2 regions of the Rhizobium sp. PAMB 3182 genome follow, and region 1 is predicted to be linked to the other one. Evidence: riboswitches for the same ligand, from Rfam matches in the RefSeq annotation. Region 1 holds a riboswitch; the other holds the start of a gene.
The links. Region 1 has a riboswitch for thiamine pyrophosphate ahead of thiC (phosphomethylpyrimidine synthase ThiC). Riboswitches for the same ligand answer to the same signal wherever they lie in the genome.
Positions count from the first base shown of each region.

Region 2: linked by a shared signal. The riboswitch ahead of thiB (thiamine ABC transporter substrate binding subunit) and the one ahead of thiC (phosphomethylpyrimidine synthase ThiC) in region 1 are both predicted to bind thiamine pyrophosphate.

Region 1 is NZ_CM128607.1:1,982,005-1,989,806, reverse strand. Features, by position in the region: gene ACU5AZ_RS09905 (ABC transporter ATP-binding protein) at 1-189, opposite strand, end outside; gene ACU5AZ_RS09900 (ABC transporter substrate-binding protein) at 287-1,498, opposite strand; gene mmsB (3-hydroxyisobutyrate dehydrogenase) at 1,696-2,589, opposite strand; gene ACU5AZ_RS09890 (LysR family transcriptional regulator) at 2,773-3,708, shown strand; gene ACU5AZ_RS09885 (LamB/YcsF family protein) at 3,780-4,562, shown strand; TPP riboswitch at 4,623-4,745, shown strand; gene thiC (phosphomethylpyrimidine synthase ThiC) at 4,838-6,655, shown strand; gene thiO (glycine oxidase ThiO) at 6,819-7,799, shown strand; gene thiS (sulfur carrier protein ThiS) at 7,796-7,802, shown strand, end outside.
Region 2 is NZ_CM128607.1:2,315,072-2,322,873, forward strand. Features, by position in the region: gene ACU5AZ_RS11255 (ABC-F family ATP-binding cassette domain-containing protein) at 1-553, opposite strand, end outside; gene ACU5AZ_RS11260 (thiamine diphosphokinase) at 557-1,201, opposite strand; TPP riboswitch at 1,307-1,421, shown strand; gene thiB (thiamine ABC transporter substrate binding subunit) at 1,488-2,471, shown strand; gene thiP (thiamine/thiamine pyrophosphate ABC transporter permease) at 2,479-4,107, shown strand; gene ACU5AZ_RS11275 (thiamine ABC transporter ATP-binding protein) at 4,100-4,774, shown strand; gene ACU5AZ_RS11280 (M48 family metalloprotease) at 5,067-6,536, shown strand; gene ACU5AZ_RS11285 (NAD-dependent epimerase/dehydratase family protein) at 6,661-7,677, shown strand; gene ACU5AZ_RS11290 (DoxX family protein) at 7,747-7,802, opposite strand, start outside.

The DNA.
Region 1 (7,802 bases):
GAGAATCTGGCCGGATGTCGGCGTCAGGAACTTCGTCAGGAGATTGAAAACGGTCGTCTTGCCGGCCCCGTTCGGCCCGATCAGCGCGTGGATCGTCCCGCGCTCGATATTGAGATTGACGTTGCGGACGGCATGAAAGCCGCCGAAGCTCTTATTGAGCTGCCTTGCTTCCAGAATGAAATCGCTCATGAAACCGTCCAATCCTGCCGGGTCTTATCCTGATGCCCGGCTTTGCGGAGGAAGCGGCCGGCAAGCCGACCGCTTCTCACATGTTACGCCAGTCTCATCACTTCACAAGCGGGCAGCCGCCGTCGGCAAGCGACGCATAGGCCTCGTCGCCCGGAATGGTGCGGACCACCTTGGCGACGTTCCACGGATCGGATGCGCCTTCCTGTACCTGCAGCAGGTACATGTCATGCACCAGCAGGCCGTCCTGGCGGATCATGCCGCCCTTGGCGAAGAAGTCGTCGATCTTCTCCTTGCCAAGCTGCTCGCGCACCGCGTCGGCATTGTCCGTGCCGGCGGCTTCGATCGCCTTCAGATAGGCCATCGTCAGCGAATAGTCGGCGGCATGAACGAAGGTCGGCGCCGCGTTGTTGGAGTACTTCATGTACTTCTCTTTCCAGGCGCGGGATTCGTCGTCGAGGTCCCAGTACCAGCCGGTCGTGAAGTTCAGGCCCTTGGCGACATTGGTGCCGAGGCTCTTCACGTCGGAGATCAGCACCAGCATGCCAGCAAGCTGCTGGCCGCCTTCGACGATGCCGAACTCATGCGCCTGCTGAATGGCGTTGACCGTGTCCTGGCCGGCATTGGCAAGGCCGATGACCTTGGCGCCGGAAGACTGGGCCTGCAGCAGGTAGGAGGAGAAGTCGGTCGTTGCCAGCGGCACGTCCGACGAACCGACGACGGTGCCGCCGAGCTCCTTGACGACGGCCGACGTGTTGTCCTGCAGGGCATGGCCGAAGGCATAGTCGGCGGTGATGAAGTACCAGCTGTCGCCGCCGTTCTTGACCACGGCAGACGCCGTGCCGACGGGCAGGGCATGGGTGTCGTAGCCGTAGTGGATGCCGTACTTGGTGCAGGCCTTGCCGGTGAGGTCGGCGGACGCAGCGCCGGTGGCTATGGTGATGACGCCCTTTTCGGACGCCAGCTGCTGTACGGCGAGAGCGACGGCCGAGTTGGTCAGGTCGGTGATCATGTCGACCTTGTTCTCGTCGATCCACTGGCGTGCCGTTGCCGAGGCGATGTCGGCCTTGTTCTGGTGGTCGGCGGAAATGACCTCGATCTTCTTGCCGAGCACGGTGCCGCCGAAGTCCTCGACCGCCATCTTGACGGCGGCGACGGCGCCGTCGCCGCTGAAGCCGGTCGAATAGACGCCGGACATGTCGCCGAGCACGCCGATCCTCACGACGTCATCGGAAATGCCTTCGGCCATGGCGCCGTTGGCGGCCATCAGCAGGGCTGCTGCACTTACGCTTCCATAAAAAAACGACTTCATAGTTCCTCCCTTTCGGTTCATGCGGGATTTTGAAGATCATCCGGCGTTCTTCGTGGTTCTGGCTCCGGAAGGGATCGGCAGGCACCCGCGACGCCCGTATCTCTCCCGGAAATTGACCGGATCATGCAAGTCGAAACCCTCGAGCCATTCTCTCCCTCGGCTCGCAGCGTTCCGTAATTCCCCTCCGCGTGTCCTCCTCAGGCCTGATCGCGCCGGATGGACCTCAGATATTCGATCATAGCCGAAAAATCCCGGCCTGACCCATTATTGTCCAGAAACTCCCGGTAGAGCGACAAAGCGTGCGCGCCCATCGGGGTTGCCTGGTGAACGTCTTCGGCAGCCTGCTGGGACAGACCGAGGTCCTTGGTCATCAGGTCCGCGGCAAAGCCCGGCTTGTAGCCGTTGTCGGCCGGCGACTTGGGGCCGACGCCCGGAACCGGGCAATAGGTGTTGACCGACCAGCAGGACCCCGACGACGTCGAGATCACGTCGAAGGCCGCCTGGGCCGACAGGCCGAGCTTTTCCGCAAGCGCGAAGGCTTCACAGGCGCCGATCATGGAAATGCCGAGGAGCATGTTGTTGCAGATCTTGGCCGCCTGTCCGGCGCCGCCGTCGCCGCAATGGACAACCTTGCCGCCCATGACGTTCAGTATGGGCAGGGCCTTGTCGAAAGCCGCCTTCGAACCGCCGACCATGAAGGTGAGCGTTCCGGCCGCAGCACCAGACGTTCCGCCGGAAACCGGCGCATCGAGCGGCATCAGCCCGGCATTTTCAGCCATGCGATGCGCCTCCCGGGCACTGCCGACATCGATCGTCGAGCAATCGATGATCACGGCACCCTTGTCGGCGGCCGGTACGATTTCGCCGAAGACCTTGAGCGCGATCGGCCCATTGGGCAGCATGGTGATGATGAAGTCCGCACCGGCTGCGGCCTCCGCGGCGCTGCCTGCGGGATGCATGCCTTCGGCCGTCGCATTTGAAAGCGCTTCGGGTACCGCATCGTAGACGTAAAGGTCGTGGCCGGCCTTGGCGAGATTGATCGCCATCGGCAAGCCCATGTTGCCGAGCCCGACAAACGCTACTCTGGCCATTTGAAAGCCTCGTGCGTCATGGGTTCCTCCTCCCGTTCGCATTCCGGTTTGTGCTGTTTCACCGCCGCGGTGCTCCCATCCCGCCGTCTGTGCCGCACACTCCATATCGCAATTCATATATGCGATTGCTTCTGCAAGGCTACGGGCTTGATCGCCATACCATTGTGCGATTATGCTCATATCATGCTCTTTGATTGGGACGACTTACGCTATTTTCTCTCCGTTGCACGCACCGGACGGCTCACCGCCGCCGCCGGCCGGATGGGGACGGATCACGCCACCGTAAGCCGTCGCGTACGCGCGCTGGAGGAAAAGCTGGGCGCCGCGCTCTTCACCCGCTCGCCGCGCGGATACACGCTCACCGACATCGGCGAGCGCCTGCTCAAGCACGCCGAGGACATCGAAAGCACGGCGGCCCACATCCAGAACGATATTGCCGGGGAGCGCTTTTCGTTGAGCGGCGCGGTGCGCATCGGCGCGCCCGACGGATTTGGCAGTTTCTTCCTGGCGCCGCGCATCGGCGAGCTTGCCGCGCGCAATCCCGAGCTCGAATTGCAGATCGTGGCGATGCCGCGCGTCTTCAACCTGTCCAAGCGCGAGGCGGACATCGCCATCAGCCTGTCGCGGCCCGAGCGCGGCCGGCTCTTTTCCCGCAAGCTTGTGGATTACACGCTGCATCTCTACGCGTCGAAGGATTATCTGCGCCGCCACGGCCCGATCACCCGCAAGGAGGAATTCGTCCGCCATCTGCTGATCGGCTATATCCCAGAGCTGATCTACACGCCGGAGCTCGAATATCTCTACGCGGTCGGCGAAAATCTCTCGGCCCGGCTGTCGAGCACCAATCTCATCGCCCAGCTGAAGGCGACGGAGGCCGGGACGGGGCTCTGCATCCTGCCGGATTTCATAGCCGGCGACCTGCCGTCGCTGGTGCCCGTGCTGCCGGACGTGGTCGAACTGCGGCGCACCTTCTGGCTGATTGCCCACGAGGATTCGCGCGAATCCGCCCGTGTACAGACGGTCATCCAGTTCATAGCCGAACAGGTGGAGCAGTCGCACCGTGACTTTATCAGGTCCTACAGACCATCCGCTACGACCGGCAACGCCGCAAGACGCTGAAGCGTGTTGATTGCCGGAGCCGGATAGGCTTCAAATGGCTTGGAGGCATGGTTCGGCAAGGAGTTTTCGGCATGGTCGCGACGGTGGATCTCAACTCGGACATGGGCGAAAGCTTCGGCGCCTACCAGATGGGTGACGACAAGGCGATGCTCGACATCGTCACCACGGCAAACGTCGCTTGCGGCTTCCATGCCGGTGATCCGGCCGTGATGCGCGACACGATCCTCGCCGCCAAGGCGCGTGGTGTCGCCATCGGCGCGCATCCCTCCTTCATGGACCTCTACGGCTTCGGCCGGCGGCGGATCGTCGGCGACAGCCCCGCCGATCTCGAAGCACAGCTCATCTACCAGATCGCCGCGATCCAGGGCATGGCCCGCGCGCTCGGCTGGCCGATCACCCATGTGAAGACCCATGGCGCGCTCAACAATATGGCGGCGGAGGATCCGGATCTCGCGGCCATTTGCGTGCGTGCCGTCAAGGCGGTCGACCCGGCGCTCGTCTTCGTCTGCCTGCCCTATTCGGAGATGACGGCAGCGGCGGAAAAGGCCGGCCTGCCGGTGGTCTGCGAGGTCTTCGCCGACCGGACCTATACGCCCGAGGGACGCCTGAGCTCCCGCAAGATGGAAGGCTCGGTGATCCACGACCCCAATCAAAGCGCCGATCACGTGCTCTCCATGGTGCGCGATGGCCAGATCGTGACGACGGCGGGCACGAAGCTGCCGGTCGAGGCAGCGACGGTCTGCGTGCATGGCGACACGCCGGGTGCGGTCGCGATGGCGCGGGCACTCCGCGAGGCACTGACGGCCGAAGGCATTACCATCCGGCCCTTCGCCATGCCGGTCGGGCAAATCTGACATATTGCGCCGCCGGCACCAAGCCTCTTGACGCCGGCGGCATTTCGCTCCTACCCTTGGCGCATTCACCAGGGGGGTCCCGCAAGGGGCTGAGATTCTGCTGGGCTTTCTTGAAAGCAGCGCAGTGACCCGTTGAACCTGATCCAGTTCATACTGGCGTAGGGACGGTGCTAGCGCTGCAGATGCGACGAAACCCGAAATCCGGGACGTCGCTGGCGTCTTACCATCATTCCGGCTTCGAACTGGGTCTCCAACTTGAAACATTGGAGCCTCAAATGAACATTGCCGCCAAGAATATCACCCCCGACATCACCAAGGGACCGCTGCCCGCGTCCACCAAGGTCTACAAGCCGGGCGAAATCCATCCGCATATCCGTGTGCCGATGCGTGAGATCGCCGTCCATCCGACCGCCGGCGAACCGCCGGTCACGGTCTATGATTCCTCAGGTCCCTATACGGACCCGGCGCAAGTGATCGATATCGAAAAGGGCCTGCCGCGCCTGCGCGCCGACTGGGTAACCGCCCGCGGCGACACGGAGGAATACGAAGGCCGTATTGTCAAGCCGGAGGATAACGGCTTTGCCACCGGCGAACGCCTGACGCCGGAGTTTCCCAACCTGCAGACGCCGCGCCGGGCAAAGGACGGCAGGGCCGTCACCCAGATCGCCTATGCCCGCGCCGGCATCGTCACGCCGGAAATGGAGTTCATCGCCATCCGCGAAAACCTTGGCCGCAAGGCGCTGAAGGAACAGCTCGCCCGCGATGGCGAGAGCTTCGGCGCGGCGATCCCGGATTTCGTCACGGCGGAATTCGTCCGCGAGGAAGTCGCCCGTGGCCGCGCCGTCATTCCGTCCAACATCAACCATCCGGAAGCCGAGCCGATGATCATCGGCCGGAACTTCCTGGTGAAGATCAATGCCAATATCGGCAATTCTGCCGTCACCTCGTCCATGGCCGAAGAGGTCGAGAAGATGGTCTGGGCGACCCGCTGGGGCGCCGACACGGTCATGGATCTGTCGACCGGGCGCAACATCCACAACATCCGCGAATGGATCATCCGCAACTCGCCGGTTCCGATCGGAACGGTGCCGCTCTACCAGGCGCTGGAAAAGGTCGGCGGCATTGCCGAGGATCTGACCTGGGAGGTTTTCCGCGACACGCTGATCGAGCAGGCGGAGCAGGGTGTCGACTATTTCACCATCCATGCCGGCGTCCGGCTGTCCTATATCCCGCTCACCGTCAACCGCGTCACCGGCATCGTGTCGCGCGGCGGCTCGATCATGGCCAAGTGGTGTCTGCATCATCACAGGGAAAGCTTCCTCTACGAGCATTTCGAGGAAATCTGCGACATCTGCCGCGCCTATGACGTGTCGTTCTCGCTCGGCGACGGCCTGCGTCCCGGCTCGATTGCGGACGCCAACGATGCCGCGCAGTTTGCCGAACTGGAGACGCTCGGCGAACTGACGCAGATCGCCTGGGCGAAGGATTGCCAGGTCATGATCGAAGGCCCCGGCCATGTGCCGATGCACAAGATCAAGGAGAACATGGACAAGCAGCTCGCCGTCTGCGGCGAGGCGCCGTTCTATACGCTGGGGCCGCTGACGACCGACATCGCGCCCGGCTACGATCACATCACCTCGGGCATCGGCGCGGCTATGATCGGCTGGTTCGGAACGGCGATGCTCTGCTACGTCACGCCGAAGGAGCATCTGGGCCTGCCCGACCGAAACGATGTGAAGACGGGCGTCATCACCTACAAGATCGCCGCCCACGCCGCCGATCTCGCCAAGGGCCATCCGGCCGCCAGGATCCGCGACGATGCGCTGTCGCGCGCCCGCTTCGAATTCCGCTGGGAGGACCAGTTCAACCTCTCGCTGGATCCGGAGACGGCCCGCTCCATGCATGACGAAACGCTGCCGAAGGAGGCCCACAAGGTCGCCCATTTCTGCTCCATGTGCGGGCCGAAATTCTGCTCCATGCGCATCTCCCACGACATCCGTGCCGAAGCGCAGAAGGAGGGCATGGAGGCCATGGCGGCAAAATACCGCGAGGGCGGCGACCTCTACATGCCGGTCGATGAGGTGGTGAAATGATGACCCCGCGAGGATACCCCCTCTGGCCTGCCGGCCATCTCCCCCACAAGGGGGGAGAAAACTTCCGGCAACGCCTGGCCAGTTTGCTATCGCGAGGCGCCGGCGGTAAAGCCCCTCCCCCTCGTGGGGAGGGGTTGGGGAGGGGAAAGACGGAGCTGCGACTATGCGTATCCTGATCAAAGGGGCCGGCGTTGCCGGCCTCACGGCGGCGCATGCGCTCGTGCGGCGCGGCCATGACGTGACGATCGCCGAGAAGCAAGCGGCCATCGGCCTTGGTGCCTCGCATTTCGCCGGCGGCATGCTCGCGCCCTGGTGCGAGGGCGAAAGCGCCGACCGGCAGGTGGTCGAGGCCGGAACCATGTCGCTCGAATGGTGGGGCCAAGCGGTCCCGGACGTGGTGGGCCGCAATGGAACGCTGGTTGTCGCGCAACCCCGCGACAATGCGGAACTCGATCGCTTTGCCAGCCGGACCAGCCATTTCGAACCGGTCGGAGAAGAGGAGATCGCCCGGCTGGAACCGGCGCTGGCCGGACGGTTCCGCCGTGGCCTCTTCTTCCCCGGCGAGGCGCATGTCGACCCCCGCGCTGCTTTGGCCGGGCTCTATCAGCGCCTTCGTGCATCCGGCGCAATCTTCCGTTTCGAAAGCCCCAGTTATCCGGACAGCGGCTTCGACCGGGTGATCGACTGCACCGGGGCCGCCCGGATCGGGGCGACCAGCCGGCTTCGCGGCGTGCGCGGCGAAATGCTGTATCTGAGGACCGAGGAGGTCAGCCTGTCGCGTCCGGTGCGGCTGCTGCATCCGCGCATACCGCTCTATGTCGCACCACAGCCCGGCCATCGCTTCATGGTCGGCGCGACGATGATCGAAAGCGATCGCGAGGGGCCGGTCACGGCCCGCTCGGTGATGGAACTGCTGAATGCGGCCTATGCGCTTCACCCGGCCTTCGGCGAGGCCGATCTCATCGAGACGGGCAGCGGCGTGCGCCCGGCTTACGACGACAACATTCCCCGCATCAGTGGAGCGGGCCGGCATTTTTCCATAAACGGCATGTACCGGCACGGCTTCCTGATGGCGCCGTATCTGGCGGAGACATTGGCAGCGGGGATCGAAAGCAGCCAACCGGCAATGGAGGTTTCGGCATGAAAC
Region 2 (7,802 bases), 330 kb from region 1:
CGTTGGAGACCTTTTCGAGGAAGCGCCGGTCGTGCGAGATGACGACGAGCGCGCTGCGGCTCCCGTTCAGTTCGCCTTCCAGCCATTCGATGGTGGTGAGGTCGAGATGGTTGGTCGGCTCGTCCAAGAGCAGGATATCCGGCTCGGGCGCCATGACGCGGGCGAGCGCCGCACGGCGGGCTTCTCCGCCCGACAGCGTCGAGGGATGCTCCTCGCCGGTCAATCCGAGATGCGACAGAAGGTAGGTGACGCGGTAGGGGTCGTCACCGGGGCCGAGGCCGGCCTCTGCATAGGCCTGAACGGTGGCGAAATCCCCGAAATCGGGTGACTGCTCCAGATAGCGGATGGTGGCGGACGGGTGACGGAAGACTTCGCCCGACTGCGCTTCGGCAAGACCGGCGGCAATCTTCAGGAGCGTCGACTTGCCCGAGCCGTTGCGGCCGACAAGGCAGATGCGATCGCCGGGCTCGACCTGCAGGCCGGCGCCATCGAGAAGCGGCGCGCCGCCGAAGCTCAAGTGAATGTCGTCGAGTTTGAGAATGGGGGGCGCCAAAGGTCAGGCTCCTGTCATGTCATAGGGGCGGGCGAGGAAAATGCCCCGGCCCGATTTGAGTGACAGGCGCACGGGGCCTTCCGCCACATTGGAAATCGTCCGCGTCGATCCGAACGGCAAGGCAAAGGCCTGCAGCGGATAGCGGACATTGGCAAGCGTCAGGCCGGTGAGCGCCGTCAGTCCGAGCACGGAGAAGAGGCTGCCGCGCGGCAGATCGATTTCCCGGTCGCCCGGAAGCAGCGGATAGGCCTCTTCGATCCCTGACGTCAGCAGCACGTCGAGGCCGCTCTCGGCCAGGTGGCTGGCATGCAGCAGATGCATCAGCGCATGATCCGAGCGCTCGCCGCCCAGCGCGCCGGCAAGAATGAGCGCGGTCGCGCCGCGTTCGAGCGCCACCTGCACCGCGAGTTCGCCATCGGTCGCCGCTTTCGCTGGCGGAAAATCGCGGCGTTCAACGTCCGGCCAGTTCTTCTTCAGGCTCTCGGTGGAGGAATCGAAATCACCAACCCAGAGCTCGGGCGTGACGCCGAGCGCACGGGCGTGTCGCATGCCGCCGTCGGCGGCAATGTAGCGCGCGCCGGCCGAGGCCGCCTCAAGCCGCGGGGTTACGGCCAGGTCGCCGCCGAGAAGAATGGTGAAGAGCGTCATGGGACAAGCGCAATAGCGCAAAATCGCCGGCAATGGAAAGGGAAACCGGCGGCGACAATCGTCGAATTTCCTTGTCATAAAGCCGCCGGCACAGTAAATCTCGCGGCAGATCTAACGGGGTGCACCTTCCACGATGCTGGAATGGCGCTGAGAGGCCTGAGGCCAACCCGCAGAACCTGATCCGGCTAACACCGGCGGAGGGATTAGACGCATCTCATCAGCGCGCTATCCCAACATGTAAAACATAAGGAGGCGCCTGATGCGCAGACTGACGATTTCGCTCATCATGGCCGTTGCGGCCCTATCATTCGTTCTGCCGGCATCTGCCGCGGACAAGGTGCTGACCGTCTACACCTACGAAAGCTTCATTGCCGACTGGGGCCCGGGTCCCAAGGTCAAGGAAGCCTTCGAAAAGACCTGCGCCTGCACGGTCAATTTCGTCGGCGTCGAGGACGGCGTTGCGCTGCTGACGCGGCTGAAGCTGGAAGGCGAAGGCACCAAGGCCGACGTCGTGCTCGGGCTCGACACGAACCTCATTGCCGAAGCGAAGTCGACCGGGCTTTTCGTGCCGGCGGAGGTGGACACGTCCAAGGTTTCGGTTCCGGGCGGTTTCTCCGACGATGTCTTCGTGCCCTATGACTACGGCCATTTCGCCGTCGTCTACGACACCAAGTCGATGGCCGAACCGCCGAAAAGCATGAAGGACCTGATCGAGGGCGATCCGTCGCAGAAGATCGTCATCGAGGATCCGCGTACGTCGACGCCGGGCCTCGGCCTGCTTCTCTGGGTGAAGTCGATCTACGGCGACAAGGCGCCGGAGGCATGGGGCAAGCTCAAGGATCGGGTACTGACGGTGACGCCGGGCTGGTCGGAAGCCTATAGCCTGTTCACCAAGGGTGAGGCGCCGATGGTGCTGTCCTACACCACTTCTCCGGCCTATCACATGATCGCCGAGAACGAGAACCGCTACCAGGCGGCAAGCTTCTCCGAAGGCCATTACATCCAGATCGAGGTCGCGGGTGTGACCAAGACGGCGGCCGACAAGGATCTCGCTCGGCAGTTCCTGACCTTCATGGTGAGCCCGACCTTCCAGGACATCATTCCGGAAACCAACTGGATGATGCCGGCAGCCCCGACCTCCGCGCCGCTTCCGGCCGCCTTCGACACGCTCGTCCATCCGGACAAGACCTTCCTGATGGACCCGGACACGGTCGAGAAGAACCGCAAGGCATGGATCGACGAGTGGCTGGCGGCGATGGCGGTCAACTGACGCTTCGATGCAGATTGCCGGCCGGGACAGACGAGGCGCGATTGTCGGCGGGGCCATGGGCCTCGCCTGCCTCTGCCTGTTCGTCGGCGTGGCGATCGTCTCGCTCCTGAGCTATGGCGGATCGGGTCTGTCGATATCGCCGCTTGCCGATCCGTATATCCGGCGCGTGCTGGTCTTCACGCTGTGGCAGGCCGGGCTCTCGACGGCTCTTTCCATCCTGTTCGCCATCCCCGTGGCACGCGCGCTCGCACGTCAAAGACAGTTTCCGGGCCGTGTCTGGGTGCTGCGGCTGATGGCCGTGCCGATGGGTCTGCCCGTGCTGATCGGCGCTCTTGGCCTGCTCGGTCTCTGGGGCCGGCAGGGTATGCTGAACAAGGCTCTCCTTGGTCTTGGCCTCGACAGTCCCGTAAACATCTACGGACTGTCCGGCATCCTGCTCGCCCATGTCTTCTTCAACATGCCGCTCGCCGTGCGCTATCTGGTCGCCGGTCTCGATCGCGTGCCGAACGAATACTGGCTCCTGTCGGCGCAGCTCGGCATGCGGTCCGGGAGCATTTTCCGCTTCGTCGAGTGGCCGGTCATGCGCCGGCACCTGCCCGGTGTCGCGGGGCTGATCTTCATGCTGTGCGCCACCTCCTTTACGCTGGTGCTGGTACTTGGCGGCGGACCGGCATCGACGACGGTGGAGGTGGCGATCTATCAGGCGCTGCGTTTCGATTTCGATCCCGGCCGAGCCGTTTCGTTGGCCGTCATCCAGATCGTCATTACTGCCATTCTCCTGTCGCTGATGGCGTTTCTGCCGGTGCCGGAGGACCACGGAACGACGACCGGTCGAACCGCCCGCCGGCCGGATGCCCGGCCGCTTGCTGCAAAAGCTGCCGACGGTGCGATCATTGCCGTCGCGACCGCTTTCGTATTGTCGCCGCTGGCCATGGTCGCCGCTGCCGGAATGCGTGCCGATCTCGTCCGGCTTTTGAGCGAACCCGTCTTCTGGCAGGCAACAGGGACCAGCCTGACGATCGCCTTCTTCTCCGGTCTGTTCGCGGTGCTGATTGGCATGGCGCTCGTGCGCGCACAACTGGAGACCGACGGTGGCGGAACGCTTGTCGCCAGAGCCTTCTCAACGGCGATCGGGTCCTCCTCGTCACTCGTCCTGCTGGTGCCGCCGGTCGTGCTCGGCACCGGCTGGTTTCTCGTCCTGCGGTCGGTAGGCATCACCACGTCGGCGGCACCCTATCTCGTCCTCTTGATCAACACGGTGATGGCCTTGCCGTTCGTGGTGCGCATCCTCCATCCGGCGGTCGAGGTCCACCGCCAGCGGACGGCACGGCTCAGCGCCAGCCTCGGCATGTCCGGCCTGTCGAAACTGCGGCTGGTCGACTGGCCTCTGCTGCGCAAGGCGCTTCTCATGGCGCTGTCCTTCGCAATGGCGCTGTCGCTCGGTGACCTCGGCGCGGTGGCGCTGTTCGGCTCGGACGGCTTCATGACGCTGCCCTGGCTGCTGTTCAGCCGGCTCGGCAGCTATCGCACCGCCGATGCGGACGGGCTGGCGCTGCTGCTCGGCATCGTTTGCCTGGCATTGACGGTTGCCGGTACGGTCGGCCAGGGTGCGGAAAAGGAGAGCCGGGATGGATAGGACTGAAGTCAACGATATCCGTCTCGCGGATGTGCGGCTTACCCTGGGGAACCGCGATTTCCTGTTCGACGGCGAGTTTCCCGCCGGCCGGATCACGGCGGTCACCGGGGCCTCCGGCGCCGGCAAGTCGACGCTCTTCAATCTGATTTCCGGCTTCGAGGCGCCGCAGTCGGGCCAGATCTGGCTGGGCGGTCGCGACGTGACAGAACTGGCACCGGCCGAGCGCCCGGTCTCGTTGATCTTCCAGGACAACAACCTGTTCGCCCATCTCGACCTTTTCACCAATGTCGGCCTCGGCATCAGCCCGTCGATGCGGCTGACGCAGGGTGACCGCGAACGGGTCGGCGACGCGCTTGCGCGGGTCGGATTGTCGGGTTTTCAGAAAAGATTGCCCGGTTCGCTTTCGGGCGGGGAACGCCAGCGCGTCGCGTTTGCCCGGGCGCTCGTGCGCGACAGGCCCTACCTGCTCCTCGACGAACCCTTTGCCGCGCTCGACCCGGACCTGCGCCGCGCCATGGCGGATCTTCTTAAGGATCTGCAGGCGGAAACCGGAAAGACCGTGCTGATGATCAGCCATGATCGTGCCGAGCTGGAACAGATCGCACACGCAATCGTTCCTATTGTTGAAGGTCGGCTGGGTCGCGTGAAACCCGTCGTACCGGTATAATTGCGGCTGAAACCGGCATCGCCACAATTTGGACGCCACCCGATGGCAAGCCGATCAGGTCCCTGACGCTTGCAGCTTTGCAACGGTTGAGCGGAATGATTGCGATCCTCTAGGCAAATCGCCGGGAAATCGGATAGAGGGTGGGCGATCGGACCTGTGAAGGCTGACGGGTTTTGAGAGATTCGCCAATGCGTTGTCGCGCGGCGTGAACAGGGAGACTGCGGAACTGCTTACGAGGGAACGTCAGCCGAGGTTCAAGGCCTTCGCTGCTCGGGCGATGGAACCTGCGTTTGTGGACATCAAGCGTGCGGGCCGTCTGTCCGTGCTCGTGGTGACGCTCGCCCTTTCGGGCTGCCAGTCGCTTCTTGACCAGACCTACGAAGCCAATGTCGCGCCCTCCTCCAATCCGCAGATCGTCGAGGAAGTCCAGAAGGACGACCCGCGTGCGCAGATGGGCGCGCGCGAGCATCCGCGCATCGTCGCGAGCTACGGCGGCGAATACAAGGACGAGAAAACGGAACGGCTTGTCGCCCGGATCGCCGGATCGCTGACCGCCGTCTCCGAAAATCCGCAGCAGTCCTACCGCATCACCATTCTCGATTCGCCCGCGATCAACGCCTTCGCTCTGCCGGGCGGCTATCTCTATGTCACACGCGGCCTGCTGGCGCTTGCCGATGACGCGTCGGAAGTGGCGGCCGTGCTGGCGCATGAAATGGCGCATGTGACCGCCAATCACGGCATCGAGCGGCAGAAACGCGAAGAGGCTGAGGTGATCGCCAGCCAGGTGGTCGCCGAAGTGCTCTCCAGCGATCTTGCCGGCAAGCAGGCGCTTGCCCGCGGCAAGCTGCGCCTTGCCGCCTTCTCGCGAAACCAGGAGCTGCAGGCCGACCTCATCGGCGTGCGTACGCTCGGCGAAGCCGGCTACGACCCCTATGCCGCTGCCCGGTTCCTCAATGCGATGGAGGCCTATGCCCGCTTCCAGTCGAGCGATCCGGACTCCGATCCGAGCCTCGACTTCCTTTCGAGCCATCCGAGCGCGCCGCAGCGCATCGAGCTTGCCCGCCGCCATGCCCGCGCCTTCGGCCCTGAGGGCAGCGTCGGCGATGTCGGGCAGGGTTACTATCTTGACGGCATCGACGGACTGCTTTTCGGCGACAGCCCGCAGGAAGGCTATGTCCGCGGCCAGACCTTCATGCACGGCAAGCTTGGGATCCGCTTCACGGTGCCGGAAGGCTTCCATATCGACAACAAGGTCGAGGCGGTGCTGGCGACCGGCCCCGGCGACGTGGCGATCCGTTTCGACGGTGTCACCGACAACCGCCGCCAGAGCCTGTCGAACTACATTTCCAGCGGATGGGTGGCCGGTCTCGACCCGGCCAGCATCACGACGCTGAAGATCAACGGCCTGGAGGCGGCAAACGCCAAGGCATCGGCCGACAAGTGGGACTTCGACGTTACCGTCATTCGCGACGGCAAGCAGATCTACCGCATCCTCACCGCCGTGCCGAAGGGCGATCCGCGCTTGCCGCAGGTCGCCGAAACGGTGCGCTCGAGCTTCCGTCGGATGACGCCGGCGGAAATCGAAAGCCTGAAACCGTTGCGCATCCGCGTCGTGACGGTCGCGCAGGGCGATACGATCGGCAGTCTCTCGGGCCGGATGATGGGCACCGAGCGCAAGCTCGAGCTCTTCAAGCTCATCAACGGCTTCCCGTCCGGCAAGGTCCTTTCGCCGGGCGAGCGCGTCAAGATCGTCTCGGAATAGTTCCTTGCCTCGCGCGGCATGGCGCCGCGAACCGCAGGTGCGGGTTTTCATCCGTGCCGCAATGCGCTAGACCGCGCTCGCGGCCCGGCATTGCAGGGCCTTTGAAGCGAATGAGGAAGCGGGCATGCGTTATTTCATCACCGGTACGGCCGGGTTCATCGGCTTTCACCTCGCACGGCGTCTCCTGGAAGACGGACACGAGGTGTTCGGCATCGACGGGATGACCCGGTACTACAACCTCAAGCTCAAGGAAGCGCGCAACGCGGCGCTGGCGCAGTTCCCGTCCTTTACCGGGCGGATCGGCATGCTGGAGGACAATGGCTTCCTGCGCGAGGCGGTGATGGATGCCAAGCCGGATGTGATGATCCACCTCGCCGCCCAGGCTGGCGTGCGATACAGCCTCGAAAATCCCAAGGCCTATCTGGATTCCAACCTTGTCGGCACCTGGAACATCCTGGAGCTGGCGAAGGAGCTGCAGATCGGCCATCTGATGCTGGCGTCCACCTCATCCGTCTATGGCGCCAATCCGGAGGTTCCCTTCCGTGAAAGCGACAAGACGGACGAGCCCCTGACCTTCTACGCCGCCACCAAGAAGGCGACAGAACTGATGGCGCACAGCTATGCCCATCTCCACAAGTTCCCGATCACGGCATTCCGCTTCTTCACCGTTTACGGTCCCTGGGGCCGGCCGGACATGGCGCTCTTCAAGTTCGCCAAGGCGATGCTCGACGGCCAGCCGATCGAGATCTACGGCGAAGGCAAGATGAGCCGCGACTTCACCTATATCGATGATCTGGTCGAGGCGATCGTGCGGCTCTCCGCCATTGCGCCGGCCGAGGCGAACCGCGTCACCAAGCCGGGCGTGACCGATACGCTGTCGCACCAGGCACCGTTCCGCGTCGTCAACCTCGGCGGCGGCCAGCCGGTCGGTCTGATGGAATTCGTGGAAACGATCGAGAAGGCGATGGGGCAACCGGCGATCCGCAAGATGCTGCCGATGCAGAAGGGTGACGTGCCGCGCACCTTCGCCGCTCCGGATCTCCTGCAGGCGCTGACGGGCTATACGCCGTCGACCACGGTCGAAGAGGGCGTGAAGGCCTTCGTTGAATGGTATCTCGACCAGGGCCGGGCGCTCGAATAGCCCGCCGCAAAGGGCCACTGAAACCGAAAACGCCGCGACCATCCTCTGGTCGCGGCGTTTTCTTTTGCTTCAATCGCGATTGAAGATCTTGCGGTCGAGGCTCAGCGAGCCGCCGCCGGCGAAGA